4 regions of the Pseudomonas sp. AC239 genome follow, and region 2 is predicted to be linked to each of the others. Evidence: predicted binding sites of a transcription regulator. Region 2 holds the regulator's gene; each other region holds the start of a gene.
The links. Region 2 encodes sigma-54, which starts transcription at its own class of promoters, with help from an activator protein. Its sites were predicted from a motif close to ANTGGCATNNANNTTGCTNT; they were not measured.
Positions count from the first base shown of each region.

Region 1: glnA (type I glutamate--ammonia ligase) is a predicted target of sigma-54. The motif match lies at 3,780-3,799, and genes of this name have one in related genera.
Region 3: ACZ0AZ_RS18030 (CmpA/NrtA family ABC transporter substrate-binding protein) is a predicted target of sigma-54. The motif match lies at 2,654-2,673, and genes of this name have one in related genera.
Region 4: ACZ0AZ_RS17770 (circularly permuted type 2 ATP-grasp protein) is a predicted target of sigma-54. The motif match lies at 2,371-2,390, and genes of this name have one in related genera.

Region 1 covers NZ_OZ409864.1:2,289,046-2,294,688, reverse strand. Annotated here, with positions in the region: gene typA (translational GTPase TypA) at 151-1,971, opposite strand; gene thiI (tRNA uracil 4-sulfurtransferase ThiI) at 2,111-3,565, opposite strand; gene glnA (type I glutamate--ammonia ligase) at 3,893-5,299, shown strand; gene ACZ0AZ_RS10575 (DUF4124 domain-containing protein) at 5,576-5,643, shown strand, end outside.
Region 2 covers NZ_OZ409864.1:2,925,306-2,930,948, forward strand. Annotated here, with positions in the region: gene ptsN (PTS IIA-like nitrogen regulatory protein PtsN) at 1-205, opposite strand, end outside; gene hpf (ribosome hibernation-promoting factor, HPF/YfiA family) at 218-526, opposite strand; gene ACZ0AZ_RS13175 (RNA polymerase factor sigma-54) at 600-2,090, opposite strand; gene lptB (LPS export ABC transporter ATP-binding protein) at 2,257-2,982, opposite strand; gene lptA (lipopolysaccharide transport periplasmic protein LptA) at 2,982-3,527, opposite strand; gene lptC (LPS export ABC transporter periplasmic protein LptC) at 3,514-4,086, opposite strand; gene ACZ0AZ_RS13195 (KdsC family phosphatase) at 4,095-4,619, opposite strand; gene ACZ0AZ_RS13200 (KpsF/GutQ family sugar-phosphate isomerase) at 4,619-5,593, opposite strand.
Region 3 covers NZ_OZ409864.1:3,949,783-3,955,425, reverse strand. Annotated here, with positions in the region: gene rlmKL (bifunctional 23S rRNA (guanine(2069)-N(7))-methyltransferase RlmK/23S rRNA (guanine(2445)-N(2))-methyltransferase RlmL) at 1-502, opposite strand, end outside; gene rmf (ribosome modulation factor) at 1,032-1,247, shown strand; gene ACZ0AZ_RS18035 (quinone-dependent dihydroorotate dehydrogenase) at 1,547-2,566, opposite strand; gene ACZ0AZ_RS18030 (CmpA/NrtA family ABC transporter substrate-binding protein) at 2,784-3,995, shown strand; gene ACZ0AZ_RS18025 (ANTAR domain-containing response regulator) at 4,011-4,586, shown strand; gene ACZ0AZ_RS18020 (nitrate/nitrite transporter) at 4,916-5,643, shown strand, end outside.
Region 4 covers NZ_OZ409864.1:3,886,257-3,891,899, forward strand. Annotated here, with positions in the region: gene speE (polyamine aminopropyltransferase) at 1-866, shown strand, start outside; gene ACZ0AZ_RS17760 (hypothetical protein) at 1,156-1,389, shown strand; gene ACZ0AZ_RS17765 (ribonuclease E inhibitor RraB) at 1,599-1,946, shown strand; gene ACZ0AZ_RS17770 (circularly permuted type 2 ATP-grasp protein) at 2,424-3,833, shown strand; gene ACZ0AZ_RS17775 (alpha-E domain-containing protein) at 3,846-4,796, shown strand; gene ACZ0AZ_RS17780 (transglutaminase family protein) at 4,793-5,596, shown strand.

The sequences.
Region 1 (5,643 bases), 640 kb from region 2:
TGTGGTCGAACACATATTTTATATACGACCCAAAACCCCGTGGGAGCTGGCTTGCCAGCGATGGGGCCAGCAAAAATATCGTTTAAACCCCAGACAAACAAAAACGCCCCCGGTCTCGCGACCGGGGGCGTTTTCTATTCCAGGGCTGAATTACGCCTTGGCTTTCTTCGCAGCGCGGGTACGCTCGCTTTCGTCGAGGATCTTCTTGCGAAGACGGATCGACTTAGGCGTGACTTCGCACAGCTCGTCTTCCTGGATGTATTCCAGAGCCTGTTCCAGGGTGAAGCGAACAGGTGGGACCAGAGCGATGGTTTCGTCTTTACCCGAAGCACGCATGTTGTCGAGCTTCTTGCCTTTGGTTGGGTTGACACCCAGGTCGTTGTCGCGGCTATTCTGACCAACGATCTGACCGTTGTAGATCTCCTGGCCGTGTTCTACGAACAGCTTGCCACGAGCCTGCAGGGTTTCCAGCGAGTAGGTCAGAGCCTTGCCGGTTTCAACCGAAACCAGAACGCCGTTCTGACGGCCGGACATGTGGCCCGACTTCACTGGAGCGTAACGGTCGAAGATCGAGGTCAGGATGCCAGCACCGTTGGTCAGGGTCAGGAACTGGTTACGGAAACCGATCAGACCGCGAGCAGGGATGTTGTATTCCAGACGAACACGGCCCTTGCCATCCGGCACCATGTTGCTCAGGTCGCCCTTACGCAGACCCATCTCTTCCATGACCTTGCCCTGGGATTCTTCAGGGATGTCGATGGTGACGTTTTCGAACGGTTCCTGCTTCACGCCGTCAACTTCACGGATGATCACTTCAGGACGGCCCAGGGCCAGCTCGAAGCCTTCGCGACGCATGGTTTCGATCAGTACCGAGAGGTGCAGCTCACCACGGCCGGAAACCTTGAACTTGTCAGCCGAGTCGCCTTCTTCAACGCGCAGTGCAACGTTGTACAGCAGCTCTTTGTCCAGACGATCCTTGATGTTACGGGAGGTCACGAACTTGCCTTCTTTACCGCAGAATGGCGAGTCGTTTACCTGGAAGGTCATGGAAACGGTTGGCTCGTCAACGGTCAGCGGCTTCATCGCCTCGACGGTGTTGATGTCGCACAGAGTGTCGGAGATGAACAGCTCGTCGAAGCCGCTGATGCAGACGATGTCGCCAGCTGCTGCTTCGTCAACGTCGATGCGGTGCAGACCGTGGTGACCCATCAGCTTCAGGATACGACCGTTGCGGCGCTTGCCGTCGGCGCTGATAGCGACAACCGGGGTGTTCGGCTTGACGCGACCGCGAGCGATACGGCCAACACCGATAACACCCAGGAAGCTGTTGTAGTCCAGAGCGGAGATCTGCATCTGGAACGGACCGTCACGGTCAACGGCCGGAGGCGGAACGTGGTCGACTACCGCCTGGTACAGCGGAGTCATGTCTTCCGCCATGGCGGTGTGGTCCAGACCGGCAATACCGTTCAGGGCCGAAGCGTAAACAACCTGGAAGTCCAGTTGTTCTTCGGTCGCACCGAGGTTGTCGAACAGGTCGAAGATCTGGTCCAGAACCCAGTCCGGACGTGCGCCTGGACGGTCAACCTTGTTGATCACCACGATTGGACGCAGGCCGGCTTCGAAAGCCTTCTTGGTCACGAAGCGGGTTTGCGGCATAGGGCCGTCTTGAGCGTCAACCAGCAGCAGAACGGAGTCAACCATCGACATCACGCGTTCAACTTCGCCGCCGAAGTCGGCGTGGCCCGGGGTGTCCACGATGTTGATGTGGTAGCCGTTCCAGTTGATGGCGGTGTTTTTCGCCAGAATGGTAATACCGCGCTCTTTTTCCTGGTCGTTGGAGTCCATCACGCGCTCGTCGTTGAGCTCGTTGCGCTCCAGAGTGCCGGATTGACGCAGGAGTTTGTCTACCAAGGTGGTTTTACCGTGGTCAACGTGAGCAATGATGGCGATGTTGCGTAGATTTTCGATCACTTGTGTATCTCGATCAGAGGATTCGGTTTGCTGACAAGTCTTGGCAGCGATTAGCAGTAGTGTCCGGCATGGCCGTTACAGCTTGACGGCGGTGTCGGGGGGCCGGTGACGCAGGCCACAGGCAAACAGCCCCGGGCACTTAGCTCGGTCGATAAACGCGCACATTGGCATGCCCCTCACTGAGCAAATGGTGAGCATGCAGGCGACTCATCACGCCTTTGTCGCAATACAGCAGGTACTGGCGAGTCGGATCCAGCTCCTTGAAACGAGCGTTCACTGCATAGAACGGCATCGTCTGTACTTCCACGCCAGCGAGTTCCAACGGCTCATCCTCGGCGGCATCCGGGTGACGGATGTCGATCACGATCTGGCCGGCCAGTGCCTCGCTGACTTCTTCAATCTGCAAATCCTGGCCCAATTCGTCGATCACCCGATCGATCGGTACCAGTTTGGCGTTGGCGAGCGCACGCTCGAGCACCGCCATGTCGAATTCTTTCTCTTCGTGCTCAACCCGGCCACGCTTGGCTGCGGTCTTGGGGTTGACCGAAATCACGCCGCAATATTCCGGCATGTGCCGGGCAAAATCGGCGGTACCGATCTCGTTGGCGGTGTCGATGATGTCCTGCTTGTGCGCGACGATCAGCGGGCGCAGCACCAGCTTGTCGGTCACGCAGTCGATCACCGACAGGTTCGGCAGCGTCTGGCTCGATACCTGGGAGATCGCTTCACCGGTCACCAGTGCATCGATGTGCAGGCGTTCGGCGATCTCGGACGAGGCGCGCAACATCATACGCTTCAAAACCACGCCCATATGACTGTTATCGACTTTGCCGAGAATTTCGCCCAGCACTTCCTCGAACGGCACACTGACAAATAGCACGCGTTGCGAGCTGCCGTACTTCTTCCAGATGAAGTGCGCGACTTCCATCACGCCCAATTCGTGGGCACGCCCGCCGAGATTGAAGAAGCAGAAGTGCGCCATCAGGCCGCGACGCATGATCTGGTAAGCCGCCACAGTCGAATCGAAGCCGCCGGACATCAATACCAGCGTCTGCTCCAACGCGCCGAGCGGATAGCCGCCGATGCCGTTGTGCTGGCTGTGGATCACGAACAACCGTTTGTCGCGAACTTCGATACGGACTTCGATTTGCGGCGCTTTAAGGTCGATTCCGGCCGCACCGCACTCGCGACGCAGCTTGCTGCCGACGTATTTTTCCACGTCCATCGAGCTGAAGGCATGCTTGCCTGCGCGCTTGCAGCGTACCGAGAAAATCTTCCCGGCCAGCGCATCGCCGTAGTGCTGTTTGCACTTCTCGGTGATGTCGTCGAAGTCGCCCAGCGGGTACTCGTCGATCTGCAAAAAGTGCGCGATGCCCGGCATGCAGGTCAGGCGCTCGCCCATCTCTTTCAAGGCTTTGGGGTCGGTAACACGGGTTTCCAGCTCGAGGTTGTCCCACACGCCGTTCACCACCACGGCCGGGTCCAGGTCACGGAGCACGGTGCGGATGTTCTTGGCCAACTGGCGGATGAATTTCGTCCGGACAGGTCGGCTTTTGATGGTGATCTCGGGGAAGACTTTTACGATAAGTTTCATGAAAACAGCGCGCGAACGGCCAGCCGAAAAAGGGGGGCGCGGATTATAGCGGAAATTGCTCAAGGTTTAACCAGTTAATGTGCAGAAGGTTTTGCTTGCACCAAAACGGGTCATTTCTGGAATTAAACGCAACATTACGGGGCGAGATTTGTCGATTCAGTTGCCTGCGCACCTTAATAAGCGTGAATTTGGGGCAAAAAACCCATGCTGGGGCACTGGCATGCAATTTGCTCCCTTGTGAGGCAGGTTGCCTTGGCAGAGTATTCGCGCCGGCATCACCATTATTAAGGGCATCCACTACCCGCCCTAATTCACCCGGAGGACACTATGTCGAAGTCGGTTCAACTCATCAAAGATCATGACGTCAAGTGGATTGATCTGCGCTTCACGGACACCAAAGGCACTCAGCACCACGTGACCATGCCGGCTCGCGATGCGCTGGATGACGACTTCTTCGAAGTCGGCAAGATGTTCGACGGTTCCTCCATCTCCGGCTGGAAAGGCATCGAAGCCTCCGACATGATCCTGATGCCGGTCGACGAAACGGCCGTACTCGATCCGTTCACCGAAGACCCAACTCTGATTCTGGTCTGCGACATCATCGAACCTTCGAGCATGCAGGGCTACGATCGCGACCCACGTGCGATCGCCAAGCGCGCCGAAGAGCACCTTAAAGCCACCGGTATCGGTGACACCGTATTCGCCGGTCCAGAGCCTGAGTTCTTCATCTTTGACTCGGTGAAATTCAAGTCGGACATCTCCGGCTCGATGTTCAAGATCTACTCCGAGCAAGGTTCGTGGATGTCCGACCAGGACATCGAAGGCGGCAACAAGGGTCACCGTCCAGGCGTGAAAGGCGGCTACTTCCCGGTTCCACCGTTCGACCACGACCACGAAATCCGTACCGCCATGTGCAACGCACTGGAAGAAATGGGTCAGTCGGTTGAAGTTCACCACCACGAAGTGGCAACTGCCGGCCAGAACGAAATCGGCGTCAAGTTCAACACCCTGGTGAAGAAGGCCGACGAAGTTCAGACCCTGAAATACGTTGTGCACAACGTTGCCGACGCTTACGGCCGCACCGCGACCTTCATGCCGAAGCCACTGTACGGCGACAACGGTTCGGGCATGCACGTACACATGTCGATCTGGAAAGACGGCAAGAACACTTTCGCTGGTGAAGGCTATGCCGGCCTGTCCGATACCGCTCTGTACTTCATCGGCGGCATCATCAAGCACGGTAAGGCCCTGAACGGCTTCACCAACCCGGCGACCAACTCCTACAAGCGTCTGGTCCCAGGCTTCGAAGCTCCGGTAATGCTGGCCTACTCGGCGCGCAACCGTTCCGCTTCGATCCGTATTCCATACGTGTCGAGCCCGAAAGCCCGCCGTATCGAAGCGCGCTTCCCGGATCCGGCTGCCAACCCGTACCTGGCCTTCGCAGCACTGCTGATGGCCGGTCTGGACGGTATCCAGAACAAGATCCACCCAGGCGATGCTGCCGACAAAAACCTGTACGACCTGCCGCCTGAAGAGGCGAAAGAGATTCCACAGGTTTGCGGCAGCCTGAAAGAAGCCCTGGAAGAGCTGGACAAGGGCCGCGCGTTCCTGACCAAGGGCGGCGTGTTCTCCGACGACTTCATCGACGCTTACATCGCGCTGAAATCGGAAGAAGAAATCAAGGTTCGCACCTTCGTACACCCACTGGAATATGAGCTGTACTACAGCTGCTGATCCGGTAGCGCTGCGTAAAGTGGCGTGACAAAAGAGGCCTCCTTCGGGAGGCCTTTTTTTTGCCCGGCGCAGTTCATTTACCCTGTGGGAGCGAGCCTGCTCGCGAAAGCGGTGAGGCATTGAAGATGATGGTGACTGATGCGACGCCTTCGCGAGCAGGCTCGCTCCCACAGGAGATCTGTGGTGTCTGAATGATCTTTGAATGTGTCGCCAGTTGGGCCAACCGCCCCACCTGTCCTATGCTGCTACCCATCGTTTCCAACCCCGGTCGATTTCATGGGTCGCATGCTTCTCTACATCCTGCTGCTGATCGCCCTGCCCGCCGCCGCGCAGATCTACAAGTA
Region 2 (5,643 bases):
AATGGGGAATGGCGATGCCGTTGCCGAAACCGGTGGAACCGAGTTTTTCACGGGCGATCAGCGCCTCGAAGACATCCTGCATCGCCAGATCCGGCACTTCGCGGTGGATCAGGTTGGCAATCTGTTCGAGGGCTTTTTTCTTGCTGCCGCCCGGCGCGTTCACTTGGGAACGGCCGGGGGTCAGGATGGTTTCAAGTCGGATCATGGGATAGGGGTGTTAACGACCGGTTGCGCCCTGGAGGAGGCTCTGGGTCTTTTCCTTATGCTTTTTGAGTTGGCGATCCAGCTTGTCGGTGAGTGAGTCGATCGCAGCGTACATGTCAGTATCTTCTGCGTTGGCGACCACTTCGCTGCCGGGGATATGCAAGGTGGCTTCGATCTTCTGCTTCAGCTTTTCGACGCACATCGTGACTTGCACGTTGGTGATCTTGTCGAAATGTCGCTCCAGTCGTTGGAGTTTTTCCTCGATGTAGGAACGCAGAGGTTGGGTCACTTCCAGTTGGTGTCCACTGATGTTGACTTGCATACAGCTTCTCCTTCGTTGCCAGTGCATAAAGCGGCAGGCCGAAAAGCCTGCCACTGGAACGCTGTAACGTGGCTTACATCAACCGCTTGCGTTCGCTCGAAGGCGCGATTCCGAGGGATTCGCGGTACTTGGCGACGGTGCGGCGAGCCACCTGAATGCCTTGTGCCTCCAGTAAACCAGCGATCTTGCTGTCACTCAACGGCTTTTTCTGATTTTCCGCGGCGACCAGTTTCTTGATGATCGCGCGGATCGCTGTGGACGAGCATTCGCCGCCTTCGGAGGTGCTGACGTGGCTGGAGAAAAAGTATTTCAGCTCATAAATACCGCGCGGGGTATGCATGAATTTTTGCGTGGTTACCCGGGAAATCGTTGATTCGTGCATGCCGACCGCTTCGGCGATGTCATGCAATACCAGCGGCTTCATCGCTTCGTCGCCGTATTCGAGGAAGCCGCGCTGATGTTCGACGATCTGCGTGGCCACTTTCATCAGGGTTTCGTTACGGCTTTGCAGGCTCTTGATGAACCAGCGGGCTTCCTGCAACTGATTGCGCATGAAAGTGTTGTCGGCGCTGGTGTCGGCACGCTTCACAAACCCGGCGTACTGGGCGTTGACGCGCAGACGTGGCACCGATTCCTGGTTCAGCTCGACCAGCCAGCGCTCGTTGTCCTTGCGCACGATCACATCGGGAATAACGTATTCGGCTTCGGTCGATTCGATCTGTGAGCCCGGACGCGGATTGAGGCTCTGCACCAGCTCGATGACCTGGCGCAACTCGTCTTCCTTGAGCTTCATGCGGCGCATCAACTGGCTGTAATCGCGGCTGCCGAGCAAGTCGATGTAATCGGTAACCAGACGCTTGGCTTCGCTCAGCCACGGCGTCTTGGCTGGCAGTTGGCGCAGTTGCAGAAGCAGGCATTCGCCGAGGTTGCGTGCGCCGATCCCGGCGGGTTCGAATTGCTGGATGCGATGCAGGACGGCTTCGATTTCATCGAGCTCGATGTCCAGTTCCGGATCGAATGCTTCGAGAATCTCTTCGAGCGTTTCGTCCAGGTAGCCCTGATTGTTGATGCAGTCGATCAGGGTCACGGCGATCAGGCGATCGGTGTCGGACATCGGTGCCAGGTTCAGTTGCCAGAGCAGATGGCTCTGCAGACTCTCCCCGGCGGACGTGCGGGTGGTGAAATCCCATTCGTCGTCATCGCTGCTGGGCAGGCTGCTGGCGCTGGTCTGGTAGACGTCTTCCCAGGCGGTATCCACCGGCAATTCGTTGGGGATGCGCTCGTTCCACTCGCCATCCTCGAGGTTGTCCACCGTTGGGGCGGTTTCCTGATAGGAGGGTTCCTGAATCTCGGCGGGCTTCTGTTCGGCGTTGTCGGCCAGAGGATCGGCGTTGTCGAAGTCGTCGCCTTCTTCCTGGCGCTCGAGCATCGGATTGGATTCCAGAGCCTCCTGGATCTCCTGTTGCAGGTCCAGGGTCGACAATTGGAGCAGACGGATGGCCTGTTGCAGCTGCGGCGTCATCGTCAGCTGCTGGCCCATTCTCAAGACTAGCGATGGTTTCATGGCAGGGGCTTAACACCTTATTCGCCGGCGCTTTGCGCCATCCACTACAGGGCGCCGAAGCGCCAAACTTAAGCAAATTATATGCCTGAAACTGAAGTGTTTGCCTAGAGCGCTGTAACAATTAAAGCGGATAAATGCGCCTTGAATCGATACAGCGCTGTCGCGCTTACAGGCGGAACTCGTGACCCAGATACACTTCCTTGACCAGATCGTTGGCCAGGATGGTCTCGGCATCGCCTTCAGCGATCAATTGACCGTCGTTGACGATGTAAGCGGTTTCGCAGATATCCAGTGTCTCGCGGACGTTGTGGTCGGTGATCAGCACACCGATGCCCTTGGCCTTGAGGTGGTGAATGATCTGCTTGATGTCGCCCACCGAGATCGGGTCGACACCGGCGAACGGTTCGTCGAGCAGGATGAATTTCGGCGCAGTCGCCAACGCACGAGCGATTTCCACCCGGCGACGCTCACCACCGGAAAGGCTCATGCCAAGGTTGTCGCGGATGTGGCTGATGTGGAATTCCTGCAGCAGGCTTTCCAGCTCCTTGCGACGACCGGCCTTGTCCAGCTCCGGACGCGTCTCAAGAATCGCCATGATGTTGTCGGCAACCGACAGTTTGCGGAAGATCGACGCTTCTTGCGGCAAATAGCCGATACCGGCCTTGGCGCGGCCGTGCATTGGCTGGTGGCTGACGTCCAGGTCATCGATCAGCACACGGCCCTGATCCGCCTGCACCAGGCCGACGATCATGTAGAAGCACGTGGTCTTGCCGGCGCCGTTCGGGCCGAGCAAGCCGACGATCTGCCCGCTGTCGATCGACAGGCTGACGTCACGCACGACCTGGCGGCTTTTATAGGCCTTGGCCAGGTGCTGAGCTTTCAGAGTTGCCATTACTGGGATTTCTCTTCGGTTTTCTTCTTCGGCTGGATCACCATGTCGATGCGCGGACGCGATTCGGTGACCTTGCTGCCCGTGGCGCGACCGGCGCTGGCCAGTTTCTTCACGGTGTCGTAGACGATTTTTTCGCCTTGGGTGACGTTGTTATCCTTGTCGATAACCTTGGCCTTGTCGATCAGCACCACCCGGTTCTGCTGGGCGTGGTATTGAATCGTCACGCCGTAGCCCTTGACCGGATTGGCGTCGCCCTGGGTCTGCAGCTGCTCGAAGTAAGCCAGGTTGCCCACCGAGGTCACCACGTCGATGTCGCCATTGGGCGCGCGCGTCATGGTCACGGTGTTGCCTTTAACGATCATCGAACCCTGGGTAATGATCACGTCACCTTTATAGGTGGCGATGCCATTCTTGTCGTCCAGTTGGGCGTCGTCGGCCTGAATGCGGATAGGCTGCTGCTGATCGTTCGGCAGGGACCAGGCGCTCGCGCTTCCCAGTGCTGCGCCCAGACTGAGCAAAATAGGGAGGGTTTTAACGAGCCTCATACTGTCCTCTTACGTTCGATTGCAGGTGTATCCTGCTGTCCTTCAGGTACGCTTTCATTCCGACGCCAGTCGATACGCCACCAGCGCCCTCGATTCTAACGGGTTGCGCAGTCTGCGCATATTCCTGCTGCGGGAACACGGTCATGCGCGTGCTGGTGATCAGGGTGCCGCGCTTTTTCTCATCGGTGCGCTGCACGCGGACCGAATCGATCAATTCCACTTCGGTACCGCCCGAGTTCACTTCGCCGCGTTCGCTGGTCACGTGCCAGGGGAAGTCGGTGCCGCGATACATGTTCAAGTCAGGCTTGGTCACCAGGGTGACATCGGTCGCCTTGACGTGCTCGGCCTTGTCGGAGGTCATTTCGTACTGCACCTTGCCGTCGGGCAGATACTGAATGGTGTGCGTGTTGGTCGCGTACCAGTCGATCGGATTCTCGGCAGCCGAAACCGGTGGCTTGTCGAGGAAGCGTTCAGGGCTGATGTTCCAATAGCCGACCGCAGCGAAAATCGCCGCGATGCAGCCGAACAGCAGGAAGTTGCGAAACTTTTTGCTAAACATGGTCAGGCTCACAGGTACGCGGCGTTGGCCGCTTCGAGGCGGCCCTGGGCGCGCAGGATCAATTCGCAGAATTCGCGGGCGGCACCTTCGCCGCCACGGGCGCGGGTAACGCCGTGGGCGTGTTCGCGGACGAAATCGGCAGCGTTGGCCACCGCCATGCCCAGCCCTACACGGCGGATCACCGGCAAGTCTGGCAGATCGTCACCGAGGTAGGCGACTTCTTCATAGCTTAGGCCCAGTTGTGCGAGCAGGCCGTCGAGCACCACCAGTTTGTCTTCACGCCCCTGAAACAGGTGCGGGATGCCGAGGTTTTTCGCGCGACGCTCGACCACTGGAGTCTTGCGACCACTGATGATCGCGGTTTGTACGCCGGCATTCATTAGCATCTTGATGCCCTGGCCGTCGAGGGTGTTGAAGGTCTTGAACTCGCTGCCGTCTTCAAGAAAGTACAGGCGGCCGTCGGTGAGCACACCGTCGACATCGAAAACTGCCAGTTTGATCGCTTTGCCGCGTTGCAGCAGATCGTTGCTCATTACATGACTCCTGCGCGCAGCAGATCGGAGAGGTTGAAGGCGCCGATCGGGCGATCCTCCTCGTCGACGACTACCAGGGCGTTGATTCGATGGTCTTCCATGATTTTCAGGGCTTCGGCGGCGAGCATGTCGGGCCGGGCGGTCTTGCCGTGGGCGGTCATCACCTGGTCGATGGTGGCGCTGCGGATGTCGATGGCGCGATCCAGGGTGCGGCGCAAATCACCGTCAGTGAAGATCCCGGCGAGCTTGCCGTCGGCTTCAAGGATAGCGGTCATGCCCAGGCCTTTGCGGGTCATTTCCATCAGTGCGTCCTTGAGCAGGGTGCCGCGTTGTACCTGCGGCAGCTCTTGCCCGGCGTGCATGACGTTTTCCACTTTCAGCAGCAGGCGACGGCCAAGGGCGCCGCCCGGATGCGAGAACGCGAAATCTTCAGCAGTGAAACCACGAGCTTCCAGCAGCGCCACGGCCAGGGCATCGCCCATGACCAGCGCTGCAGTAGTAGAAGAAGTCGGTGCCAGATTCAACGGGCAGGCTTCGTGCTCGACATGCACATTGAGATTGACCTCGGCAGCCTTCGCCAAGGGCGACTGCGGGTTGCCGGTGACGCTGATCAGTTGAATGCCCAAGCGCTTGATCAGCGGCAGCAGCGTCACGATTTCATTGGTCGAACCAGAGTTCGACAGGGCCAGAATCACGTCGTCGCGGGTAATCATGCCCATGTCGCCATGGCTGGCTTCGGCCGGATGCACGAAAAACGCCGGAGTGCCGGTGCTGGCCAGGGTGGCGGCGATCTTGTTGCCGATGTGCCCGGATTTGCCCATGCCGACCACGACCACACGGCCCTTGCTGGCCAGAATCATCTCGCAAGCGCGTACGAAATCGGCGTCGATATGGGCCATCAAGCCTTGGACGGCTTCCACTTCGAGGCGGATGGTGCGTTGTGCCGATTGAATCAGGTCGCGGGTTTTGCTCATGTCAGAATCGTATGGGCCGATGAAAAGGCGGCGATTATAGCGGTTATGTG
Region 3 (5,643 bases), 1.0 Mb from region 2:
GGTAGCCGCGCTGGTGCAGGCTGTGGCCGGACAGGTCGAGGGACAGAATCGCTTCGCCGCGATCCAGTCGCAGGTGAATGCGCAGGTCCGGGTTGAGTTTGTCGATGGATGGACGATCGCCCTGTGGCGTGCGCAGTTTGTCGACGATGGCGTCTTTGACTTTCAGCGCGCCGAAGTGGGTGTTGTCGATGCCCGAGCCGTGGCCGCTGAATTCGACGGCCAGGGTGCCGTCGCTGAGCATGTGATCCTGCCAGTCGATGTCGAGCACGCCGTGGTAGAGGTCTTCGGCGTCTTTCATCGGGAAACGCTTGAGCACCAGCAACACACGGTTGGCCAGACGCGACCAGAGGCACAGGCGATAGGCGGTTTCCATGGTTGCCATGCCACGCACGGCAGAGGTGTGCTCGCGCGCTTCTTCAAGGCCAAGCCCGACGGCTTCCTCGATGAGCAGGCCTTCAAGGCCTTTGGGGCAAGTGAGGAAGAGTTCGAAACGATCGGACATGGTAATTCCAGAGCCTTTGGCTAGTGGGCCGGCAACGCATTGCCGACCCGGTTTTCAATCAGGCGCTTTTCTGAAAGAGCGCCCGCGTGGCACGAAGGTGTGCCGTTCCATCCCCGCTGCTCGGGTTAAAAGAGCTTAGATGCCGGGACAGATAAAAAAGTTGGTGCAACAAAAAGACTGAAAGCGACCCTTCGTCGAATAGTACCCAAGCGCAAACGTGGGTCATTCTCACTAAGGATTGACCCGCTGGATCAGCGGGGCGCCGATCATACCGGGGTTTGCGCAATGCACGTTGAATAAATACGCAGTTACTTATCGCCATAGCATCCTTTACGTTACGTGCTTATGACAAAACGATCATTCCCTCGGTGTGACTCATTGGTTAGAACTGAGCACAGGTTGACGTCGCAACGGCGTCAACACCTTGGCTCGCCACGCCGGCAGCGAGCCGCACGATGGCAGGTTTTTTCTGCCAGACCTCAATTGAGGTCAACGCGACACTACAGTCAACAAGTGAGGGAAACACCCTATGAGAAGACTTAAGCGTGATCCGTTGGAAAGAGCATTTTTGCGCGGATATCAATATGGCGTTGGTGGCAAATCCCGTGAGCTTTGCCCATTTACTCTACCGTCGGTACGCCAAGCCTGGATCAACGGCTGGCGAGAAGGACGCGGCGACAACTGGGACGGTATGACCGGCACTGCGGGAATCCACAGACTCAACGAACTTCACGCCGTCGGCTGACACAGGGCATTTATTCCGACACGACAATCTGAATCTGCATTGAATTAACCACGCACGTCCTTCCCGGACGGCGGGCTACGGCCCAGGGGCTCCTTCGAGGAGCCCTTTTTATTGCCTGCAAAAAAGGTTAATCGGGATCCACGTGGCGAGGGGATTTATCCCCGCTCGGCTGCGCAGCAGTCGCGAAGTCGGAATTTCAATTTAACTGGCATATCAGTGTGCAAGGTTTGGGGCTGCTGGGCAGCCCAGCGGGGATAAATCCCCTCGCCACAAAGGCTCCCACAAGGCCTCCGCAATCCTCAGCGCAGCGCGGCGATGGCGTCTACCGCTTCGCGAATCAGCGCCGGGCCTTTGTAGATGAAGCCCGAATAGATCTGCACCAGGCTTGCACCGGCCGTGATCTTCTCCGCCGCGTGCTTGCCCTCGGTAATCCCGCCCGCAGCAATGATCGGCAAACGCCCGGCCAATTCGCCCGCCAGCACCTTCACGGTATGGGTGCTCTTTTCACGCACCGGCGCACCCGACAGACCGCCCGCCTCGTCACCATGCTCCATGCCTTCGACGCCGACACGGCTGAGGGTGGTGTTGGTCGCAATGACCGCGTCCATGCCTGTTTCGATCAACGCCTGGGCAACCTGCGCGGTTTCTTCGTCAGTCATGTCCGGGGCGATCTTGATTGCCAGCGGCACATGCTTGCCGTGGCGCAGCGCCAGTTCAGCGCGGCGCGTGGCCAGATCCGCGAGCAATTGCTTGAGCGAATCACCGAACTGCAGGCTGCGCAGGCCCGGGGTGTTTGGCGAGCTGACGTTGACGGTGACGTAGCTGGCGTGGGCGTAAACCTTGTCCAGGCAGATCAGGTAATCGTCGACCGCACGCTCGACCGGGGTGTCGAAATTCTTGCCGATGTTGATGCCCAGCACGCCCTTGTATTTTGCCGCAGCGACCCGCGCCAGCAAATTATCCACGCCAAGGTTGTTGAAACCCATGCGGTTGATGATCGCGTCGGCTTCCGGCAGGCGGAAGATCCGTGGTTTCGGGTTACCCGGCTGCGGACGCGGGGTCACGGTGCCGATTTCAACGAAGCCAAAGCCCAGTTGCGCAAAACCATCGATGGCCGCGCCGTTCTTGTCCAGGCCTGCCGCAAGCCCCACCGGGTTCGGGAACTCCAGCCCCATGACGGTCACCGGCATCTTTGCCGGTGCCTTGCACAACAAGCCGTTGAGGCCCAAACGTCCACCCGCGCCGATCAGATCCAGCGACAGATCGTGGGAGGTTTCCGGGGAAAGTTTGAACAACAGCTGACGGGCCAGGGTGTACATGGGCGGCAATGACTCGGGCGGCGAAAAGAGGCGGCGATTATAGCCGGGCATCGTCGCCCGGCGCGAGGCGCCTGCGCGAATCAGGCGACTGGCATATGCCTTGCACCGCCCTGCTCATCAGTCTGCCGACCAATGACGGCGCGCAGGCCAGGACAATGGCGTCGTCCCCGGTTTTGCCTGCGCAGAATCCGGGACGGCGTTTTTTTTGAGGTAGCGTATGAACGAAACGTCCTTGGGGCCTCTGGCCTGGGTCAACGGCAGCGATGCGCCGGAAAAAAGCGCGATCAATCTCGGCTTCATGGCGCTGAGCGACTGCGCCTCGGTGGTGGTCGCCGCCACTCAGGGCTTCGCCCAGCCCTACGGCCTGACTCTGAACCTCAAGCGTCAGGCATCTTGGGCCAACCTGCGCGACAAGCTGGTCAGCGGCGAACTGGATGCCGCGCACAGCCTGTACGGGCTGATTTATGCGGTGCACCTGGGCATCGGCGGCGTCGCCCCCACCGACATGGCGGTGCTGATGGGCCTGAACCAGAATGGCCAGAGCCTGAACCTGTCCCATGGTTTGCAACAGGCTGGCGTGAACAGTCCTGAAGCGCTCGATCGGCATGTGCACCAAAGCCGCGCAAAACTGACCTTCGCCCAGACCTTCCCCACCGGCACACACGCGATGTGGCTGTATTACTGGCTGGCGAGCCAGGGCATTCATCCGTTGCAGGACGTCGACAGCGTGGTGGTGCCGCCGCCGCAAATGGTCGCGCACCTGCAAGCCGGGCGCATCGACGGCTTTTGCGTCGGCGAACCGTGGGCGGCCAGCGCCGTGCAGCAGGACCTCGGCTTCACCCTGGCGACCAGCCAGAGCATCTGGCCCGACCACCCGGAAAAAGTCCTCGGCTGCACCCGCGAATTCGTCGAGCAATATCCCAACACCGCGCGGGCGCTGGTCATGGCCATTCTTGAGGCCAGTCGCTTCATCGAAGAAAGCCCGGAAAACCGCCGCAGTACCGCGCAATTACTCAGCGCCACCGAATACCTCGACACCCCCGCCGCGTGCATCGAACCGCGCTTTATGGGCGACTACGCCGACGGCCTCGGCAATCGCTGGCAGGATCCGCATGCGTTGCGTTTTCATGGCGATGGCGAGGTCAATCTGCCCTACCTTTCCGACGGCATGTGGTTCATGACCCAGTTTCGTCGCTGGGGTCTGTTGCGCGAGGATCCGGATTATCTGGCCGTCGCCCGCCAGGTTCAGCGCCTGGATTTGTATCGCGAGGCAGCGAGCGCTGTTGGCGTAGCGTCTTCCTGCGCAGACCTGCGCAGCAGCCAATTGCTCGACGGCAAGGTCTGGGACGGCAGCGATCCGGCGGGCTATGCGCGCAGTTTCAAGCTGCATGCCCTGAGCGACGCCGCCCCGCTTCTCGCCCAGCGCTGACAGGAGACCGCGAACATGTTGCGCATTCTGCTGATCAACGACACCGCGAAAAAAGTCGGACGCCTGAAAGCGGCGCTGACCGAGGCCGGCTTCGAGGTAATCGACGAGTCCGGCCTGACCATCGACCTGCCGGCGCGCGTCGAAACGGTGCGCCCGGACGTGATCCTGATCGATACCGAGTCACCGAGCCGCGATGTCATGGAGCAAGTGGTACTGGTCAGCCGCGACCAGCCCCGGCCGATCGTGATGTTCACCGACGAACATGATCCGGGGGTGATGCGTCAGGCGATCAAGTCCGGGGTCAGTGCCTACATCGTCGAAGGCATTCACGCACAGCGGCTGCAGCCGATTCTCGACGTGGCGATGGCGCGCTTCGAGAGTGACCAGGCTTTGCGCGCGCAATTGCAGGCCCGTGACCAGCAACTGGCCGAGCGCAAGCGCATCGAACTGGCCAAGGGTTTGCTGATGAAGATGAAGGACTGCAACGAAGAAGAGGCCTACACCCTGATGCGCCGCCAGGCCATGAGCCGCCAGCAGAAGCTGATTCAGGTGGCGGAGCAGATCATTGCCATGAGTGAGTTGCTGGGCTGAGACTTTGTGTTGTCAGAGCGGGCCTCTTCGCGAGCAGGCTCGCTCCCACAGGTGGCATACATTCCAATGTGGGAGCGAGCCTGCTCGCGAATGGCGACACCTCGGTCACGAACTGTTGGCACAAATCTCGCTAAGCAAACCGCACAGGTAACCAACGGCGGTTGCCCCACCTACGACAAAGACGTCGCTCACCCCGTTCGCCCCTCGGCGAATCAGGTAGCGGCGTTTTTGCGTTTTGGCCCCACAGAGCGGGGCCGGTGGTGCGGCCGTGAGGCGCTCCACCTGCTGTGCATGACTCCTTTCGAGACTCTTTTCAGCCGAGGTGCGCGATGAATTCAAGCTTCTGGAAATCCGGCCATACCCCGACCCTGTTCGCGGCCTTCCTGTATTTCGACCTGAGCTTCATGGTCTGGTACCTGCTCGGCCCGCTGGCGGTGCAGATTGCCGCCGACCTGCACCTGACCACCCAGCAACGCGGCCTGGTCGTCGCCACGCCAATTCTCGCCGGCGCGGTGTTGCGCTTCGCCATGGGCATGCTCGCTGATCGCTTGTCGCCAAAGACCGCCGGGCTGATCGGCCAGGTCATCGTCATCTGCGCGCTGTTCGGTGCGTGGAAACTGGGTATCCACAGTTATGAACAGGCGCTGATCCTCGGCCTGTTCCTCGGCATGGCCGGCGCCTCGTTCGCCGTGGCGCTGCCGCTGGCCTCGCAGTGGTACCCGCCAGAGCATCAGGGCAAAGCCATGGGCATCGCCGGTGCGGGCAACTCCGGCACCGTATTCGCCGCGCTGCTGGCGCCAGTGATTGCCGCTGCGTTCGGCTGGAGCAATGTTTTCGGTTTCGCCCTGATCCCGCTGGTGCTGACTTTGCTGCTGTTCGCCCTGTTGGCAAAAAACGCCCCGCAGCGGCCGAAACCGAAAGCCATGGCCGACTACTTCAAGGCCCTCGGTGATCGCGACAGCTGGTGGTTCATGTTTTTCTACAGCGTCACCTTCGGCGGCTTCATCGGCCTGGCCAGCGCCCTGCCCGGTTACTTCAACGATCAATACGGTCTGAG
Region 4 (5,643 bases), 960 kb from region 2:
CCAAGACCAGTGAGTACCTGGAAACCCTCTACGAAGGCTACGGCCAGCGCTTTCGCATGGAAAAACTGCTGCACGAAGTGCGCACCGAACACCAGCATCTGGTGATCTTCCAGAACCCGCGCATGGGCCGGGTCATGGCGTTGGACGGCGTGATCCAGACCACCGAAGCCGACGAATTCATCTACCACGAAATGCTCACCCACGTGCCGATCCTCGCCCACGGCACCGCCAAGCGCGTGCTGATCATTGGTGGCGGTGACGGCGGCATGCTGCGCGAAGTGACCAAGCACGCTGGCGTCGAGCACATCACCATGGTCGAGATCGATGGCACTGTGGTCGACATGTGTAAGGAGTTCCTGCCGAACCATTCCGCAGGTGCCTACGACGATCCGCGCCTGAACCTGGTGATCGACGACGGCATGCGTTTCGTCGCCACCACCACTGAAAAATTCGACGTGATCATCTCCGACTCCACCGACCCGATCGGCCCGGGCGAAGTGCTGTTCTCGGAGAACTTCTACCAGGCTTGCCACCGTTGCCTGAACGACGGCGGCATCCTCGTTACCCAGAACGGCACGCCGTTCATGCAGATCGACGAAGTCAAAACCACCGCCGGTCGTCTGCGCAGCCTGTTCCCGGACTGGCATTTCTATCAGGCCGCCGTGCCGACCTACATCGGCGGTTCGATGACCTTCGCCTGGGGCTCGACCAACCCGGCCTACCGCAAACTCAGCCGTGAAACCCTGCAACAGCGCTTCATCGGCAGCGGCATCGTCACCCGCTACTACAACCCGGAAATCCACATTGGCGCGTTCGCTTTGCCGCAATACGTGCTGCAAGCGGTCAATAAGCCGAGCAACGACTGATCACCCTGACGTCGCTCTGCAAGGGAACTTTTGTGGCGAGGGGATTTATCCCCGTTGGGATGCGCAGCATCCCTGAACCGGCCTGCGCGGTGTCTCCGTCAAGCCGCAATGGACGGTATTACGACTGCTGCGCAGCCGGACGGGGATAAATCCCCTCGCCACAGAAGTCCGCCCTATCGATCGGATGGTTATTTTCACCGTTGGCGGCTGTAATCCTTTTGAACCAACTATCGCGGAAAAAAGTCGAGATAGAGGTAAGCCCATTTACGGGTTGATTGAGGAGGCACTGATGCAAAAGTGGAAAGTCACTTTCGTGGATGATCACGGCGAAATTGTTGATGAAGTCTTCGAACGTGAGGAATGCCCGTCCGATGATGAAGCCGCACGGCTGATCAAGGAGCGGCTTCTTCCGGTCGCTGCCCAGCTGGATCTGAACGATCTGGAAGGGCGCACCGCCGATGCCGGGGTGAAAAACCTCAAGACCCAGAACGGCATCGAAATCCGCAGCATCACACCCATCTGAACACTTCCTGTCATCTCGAAAACCAGGCCTTGGCAGCGGCGCTCTCTTGGGGCTACTCTGCAAGCGAGATCAGCGAATGGATCGCTAAGGTCTGGTCTTGTCAGCTACATGCTTGTTTCCCGCGCGCAACCACGTTGCCGTAGTACTTAGGCCAAAAGGCCCGGGGCGGGAACACGGAAAGTCTATCCATCAATCGAGGGGGACGATTCATGAGCACAGCCTATCAAGAAGACATCAGCAGCAACGTTCTGCGCCGCATGAAAGAAGGCGGTTTCGATTTTTCCCGGTTCCATCCCATCGAGTTCTACGCGATTTTCCCGGACGAGGAGCGGGCGCGCAGGGCAGCAGGCAAATTTCGCGGTGAATCCATCAATGCCCAGGTCAGTGCGCGCGACGACGGCGCCTGGTCGCTGGAATTGAGCAAAGTGATGTACGCAACCTATGACGACATCGGCGATTTCGAGCAAGGCTTTTCTGCCGTGGTCGAACCGCTGGGCGGCATTATCGAGGGTTGGGGCGTGAAGCAGGAGGTGCGCAATCGTTACCGCCTGAATTGATATTGAGCATTTTGTATCGGGCAACGGCTGACCTTCGGGTCGGCCGTTGTCGTTTCTGGCTTCTGCACATCGCAGTGGCAAAACCCTGAAACAAGAATCCCGGGCAAAAAAAAGCCACCGGAGAGGGTGGCTAAAAGGGAAGACGGGTACGCGATAAAGTCCTGTCGGGACGGGGCTGCCAAGGCAGTGCAGATCAGTTGAGCTGTCTACTTCGCGGCGGCGTGCCGGGGAAGTTCTGCAGCGAATGCGCGGATTATCCGCAGTCGCGGCCGCGCAGTGAAATCAACTCTGACTATGCTGGTGATAGGCGATGCAGTGCGTCGCAATGAAGCGGGGGCAATCGGGCCGGGGCATTTGCCGCACAGGAATGGTGCGCGGTCTGCGGCATAGATCTACAACCGATTGAATTAAAAGCGTTTATGCCGATGGCACGGGCCTTGCGAAGGCCTGTATGTCCGGAGTGACAAGGAGTACGGCATGATCCGCACCTATTTTGATGAGATGTACGATGCCGGCGGCCTGGTCCGCCCGCATTACCGGGAATTTGCCCGCTGGCTGGCCGAGACGCCCGACGAGTTGCTCGCGCAGCGCCGCCGCGAGGCCGATCTGCTGTTCCACCGTGCCGGGATCACCTTTACGCTCTATGGCGACGAGCAAGGCACCGAGCGGCTGATTCCGTTCGATACCATTCCCCGCAGCATCCCCGCCAGTGAATGGCGGATTGTCGAGCGCGGCTGTATTCAGCGGGTCAAGGCGTTGAACATGTTTCTCGCCGACCTCTATCACGAGCAGCGCATCATCAAGGCCGGGATCATTCCCGCCGAACAGGTGCTGGCCAACGAGCAATACCAGTTGGCGATGCAGGGCCTGGATCTGCACCGCGACATCTACTCGCACATCTCCGGCGTCGATCTGGTGCGCGACGGCGATGGCACTTATTACGTCCTCGAGGACAACCTGCGCACACCCAGCGGCGTCAGCTACATGCTCGAAGACCGCAAGATGATGATGCGCCTGTTCCCCGAACTGTTCGCCGCCCAGCGTATTGCCCCGATCGATCACTACCCAAACCTGCTGCTCGACACCCTGAAAAGCTCCAGCCCGATCGACAATCCCAGCGTAGTGGTGCTGACGCCGGGACGCTTCAACAGCGCGTTCTTCGAACATGCGTTTCTGGCGCGGGAGATGGGCGTTGAGCTGGTGGAAGGCGCGGATCTGTTCGTGCGCGACGACAAGGTGTTCATGCGCACCACCGACGGCCCGAAAGCGGTCGACGTGATCTACCGTCGCCTCGATGACGCATTCCTCGATCCGCTGGCATTCAACCCGGATTCGATGCTCGGTGTGCCGGGGCTGCTGTCGTCCTATCGTTCCGGCAACGTGGTGCTGGCCAACGCCATCGGCACCGGGGTGGCGGACGATAAATCGGTGTACCCGTTTGTCACCGACATGATCCGGTTCTACCTCGACGAAGAGCCGATTCTGAAAAACGTGCCGACCTGGCAATGCCGCAACCCCTCCGAGCTGTCCCACGTATTGGCCAATCTTCCCGATCTGGTGGTCAAGGAAACACAGGGCTCCGGCGGTTACGGGATGCTGGTCGGGCCGGCCGCGACGACGGCGGAAATCGATGCCTTTCGTGAGCGCATCAAAGCCAAACCCCATGCCTACATCGCGCAACCGACGCTATCGCTGTCAACTTGTCCGACCTTTGTCGAAAACGGCATCGCGCCACGCCATATCGACCTGCGTCCGTTCGTGCTTTCCGGGCGCGAAACCCGGGTGGTGCCTGGCGGTTTGACCCGGGTCGCGTTGCGTGAAGGCTCCCTGGTGGTGAATTCCTCCCAGGGCGGCGGCACCAAGGACACCTGGGTAGTCGAGGATTGAAGGAAGCTTGCCATGTTAAGTAGAACTGCCTCGGATCTGTACTGGATGTCGCGTTACCTGGAGCGTGCGGAGAATCTCGCGCGCATGCTCGACATCAGTTATTCGCTGTCGCTGATGCCGCAGGACGGGCGCGGCGACGGGCTGCACGAACTCGCCATGCCGTTGCTCATTACCGGCACCCTTGATGATTACCTTGAACGCCACGGTGATCTGCACGCCGAGCGTCTGCTGCATTTCTTTGCGCTGGACGCGGCCAACCCGGCGAGCATTTACAGCTGCCTCGGCTCGGCGCGAGCCAGTGCCCATGCCGTGCGCGGGCGGATCACCGCCGACATGTGGGAAAACATCAACGCCACCTGGCTGGAAATTCGCGGCATCGCCGAACAGGGTCTGAGCCGCTACGGCATGAGCCGTTTCTGCGAATGGATCAAGGAGCGCTCGCACCTGTTCCGTGGCGCGTCCTACGGCACGATCATGCGCAACGACGCGTTTCGTTTTATTCGTCTGGGCACCTTTATCGAGCGCGCGGACAACACGCTGCGCCTGCTCGATGCCCGTTACGAGATGGCTGGTGATCAGGCCGAAGCGGTGAGCGATGGCACCGCGCACGCCTATTACCAGTGGAGTGCGCTGTTGCGCGCCTTGTCATCGTTCGAGGCCTACACCGAAATCTATCGCGACGCGCCCGGCGCCCGGCATGTCGCCGAACTGCTGCTGTTGCGCGCCGATGTGCCGCGTTCGCTGCGTGCCTGTACCGAAGAGATCGACCAGATCCTCGCGCAACTGCCCGGCGCCAACGGCCGACCGGCACAACGCCTGGCGGCGGAAATGGACGCGCGCCTGCGCTACACCGGCATCAACGAAATCCTCGAAGAAGGCCTGCACGCCTGGCTGACCGAATTCATCCCGCTGGTGCGCCAGTTGGGCAACGCCATTCACAGTTCCTACCTGGAGGCTGCATGAGACTTTCCATAAGCCACGAGACCACCTATCACTATGAAGATCAGGTGCGCGCGAGCATCCAGTACCTGCGCCTGACGCCCCACGACAGCGAGCGCCAGCATGTGCTCAGTTGGCAACTCGACCTACCGCGTCCTGTGCGTGCGCAGCTCGATCCGTTCGGCAACATCCTGCATGTGCTGACCATGGACGAGCCCCACGAAGCGATCATCATTGGCGCCCGGGGGCAGGTCGATATCGACGAATTGCGCGAGGCCGAACATGAGAGCCAGTCGGCGCTGCCGTTCCTGCGCTTCACGCGCCTGACCGAAGCCGATGAGGCCTTGCGCGAGTTTGCCGCGAAGAACTGCAAGCAACGGCGTGATCGCACCGCGCTGATCGACTTGATGCACGGTCTGAATCAGCACATGACCTACACGCCCGGCTCGACCGAGGTAGACACCAGCGCCGCCGAAGCTTTCGCCGGGCGCTCCGGCGTCTGTCAGGACCATACGCATGCTTTTCTTGCCTGCGCGCGCAGCCTTGGCGTGCCGTCGCGTTACGTGTCGGGTTATCTGTACAGCGAAGATTGCGAGCATCTGGCCAGTCATGCCTGGGCAGAAGCGTGGCTGGACGACGCGTGGTACAGCTTCGACGTGACCAACCAACTGGCGCGCCCGGAGCGCCACCTGAAGCTGGCGGTGGGTCTGGATTATCTCGATGCCTGCCCGGTACGCGGCATGCGCCGGGGCGGCGGCTGCGAGCAGATGCATGCGAAGGTGTTCGTCTCGCCGACGCCGGTTATTTCCGTGCAGCAACAATAGATTCGGGATACCGCTATCGCTGGCAAGCCAGCTCCCACAGGATGACC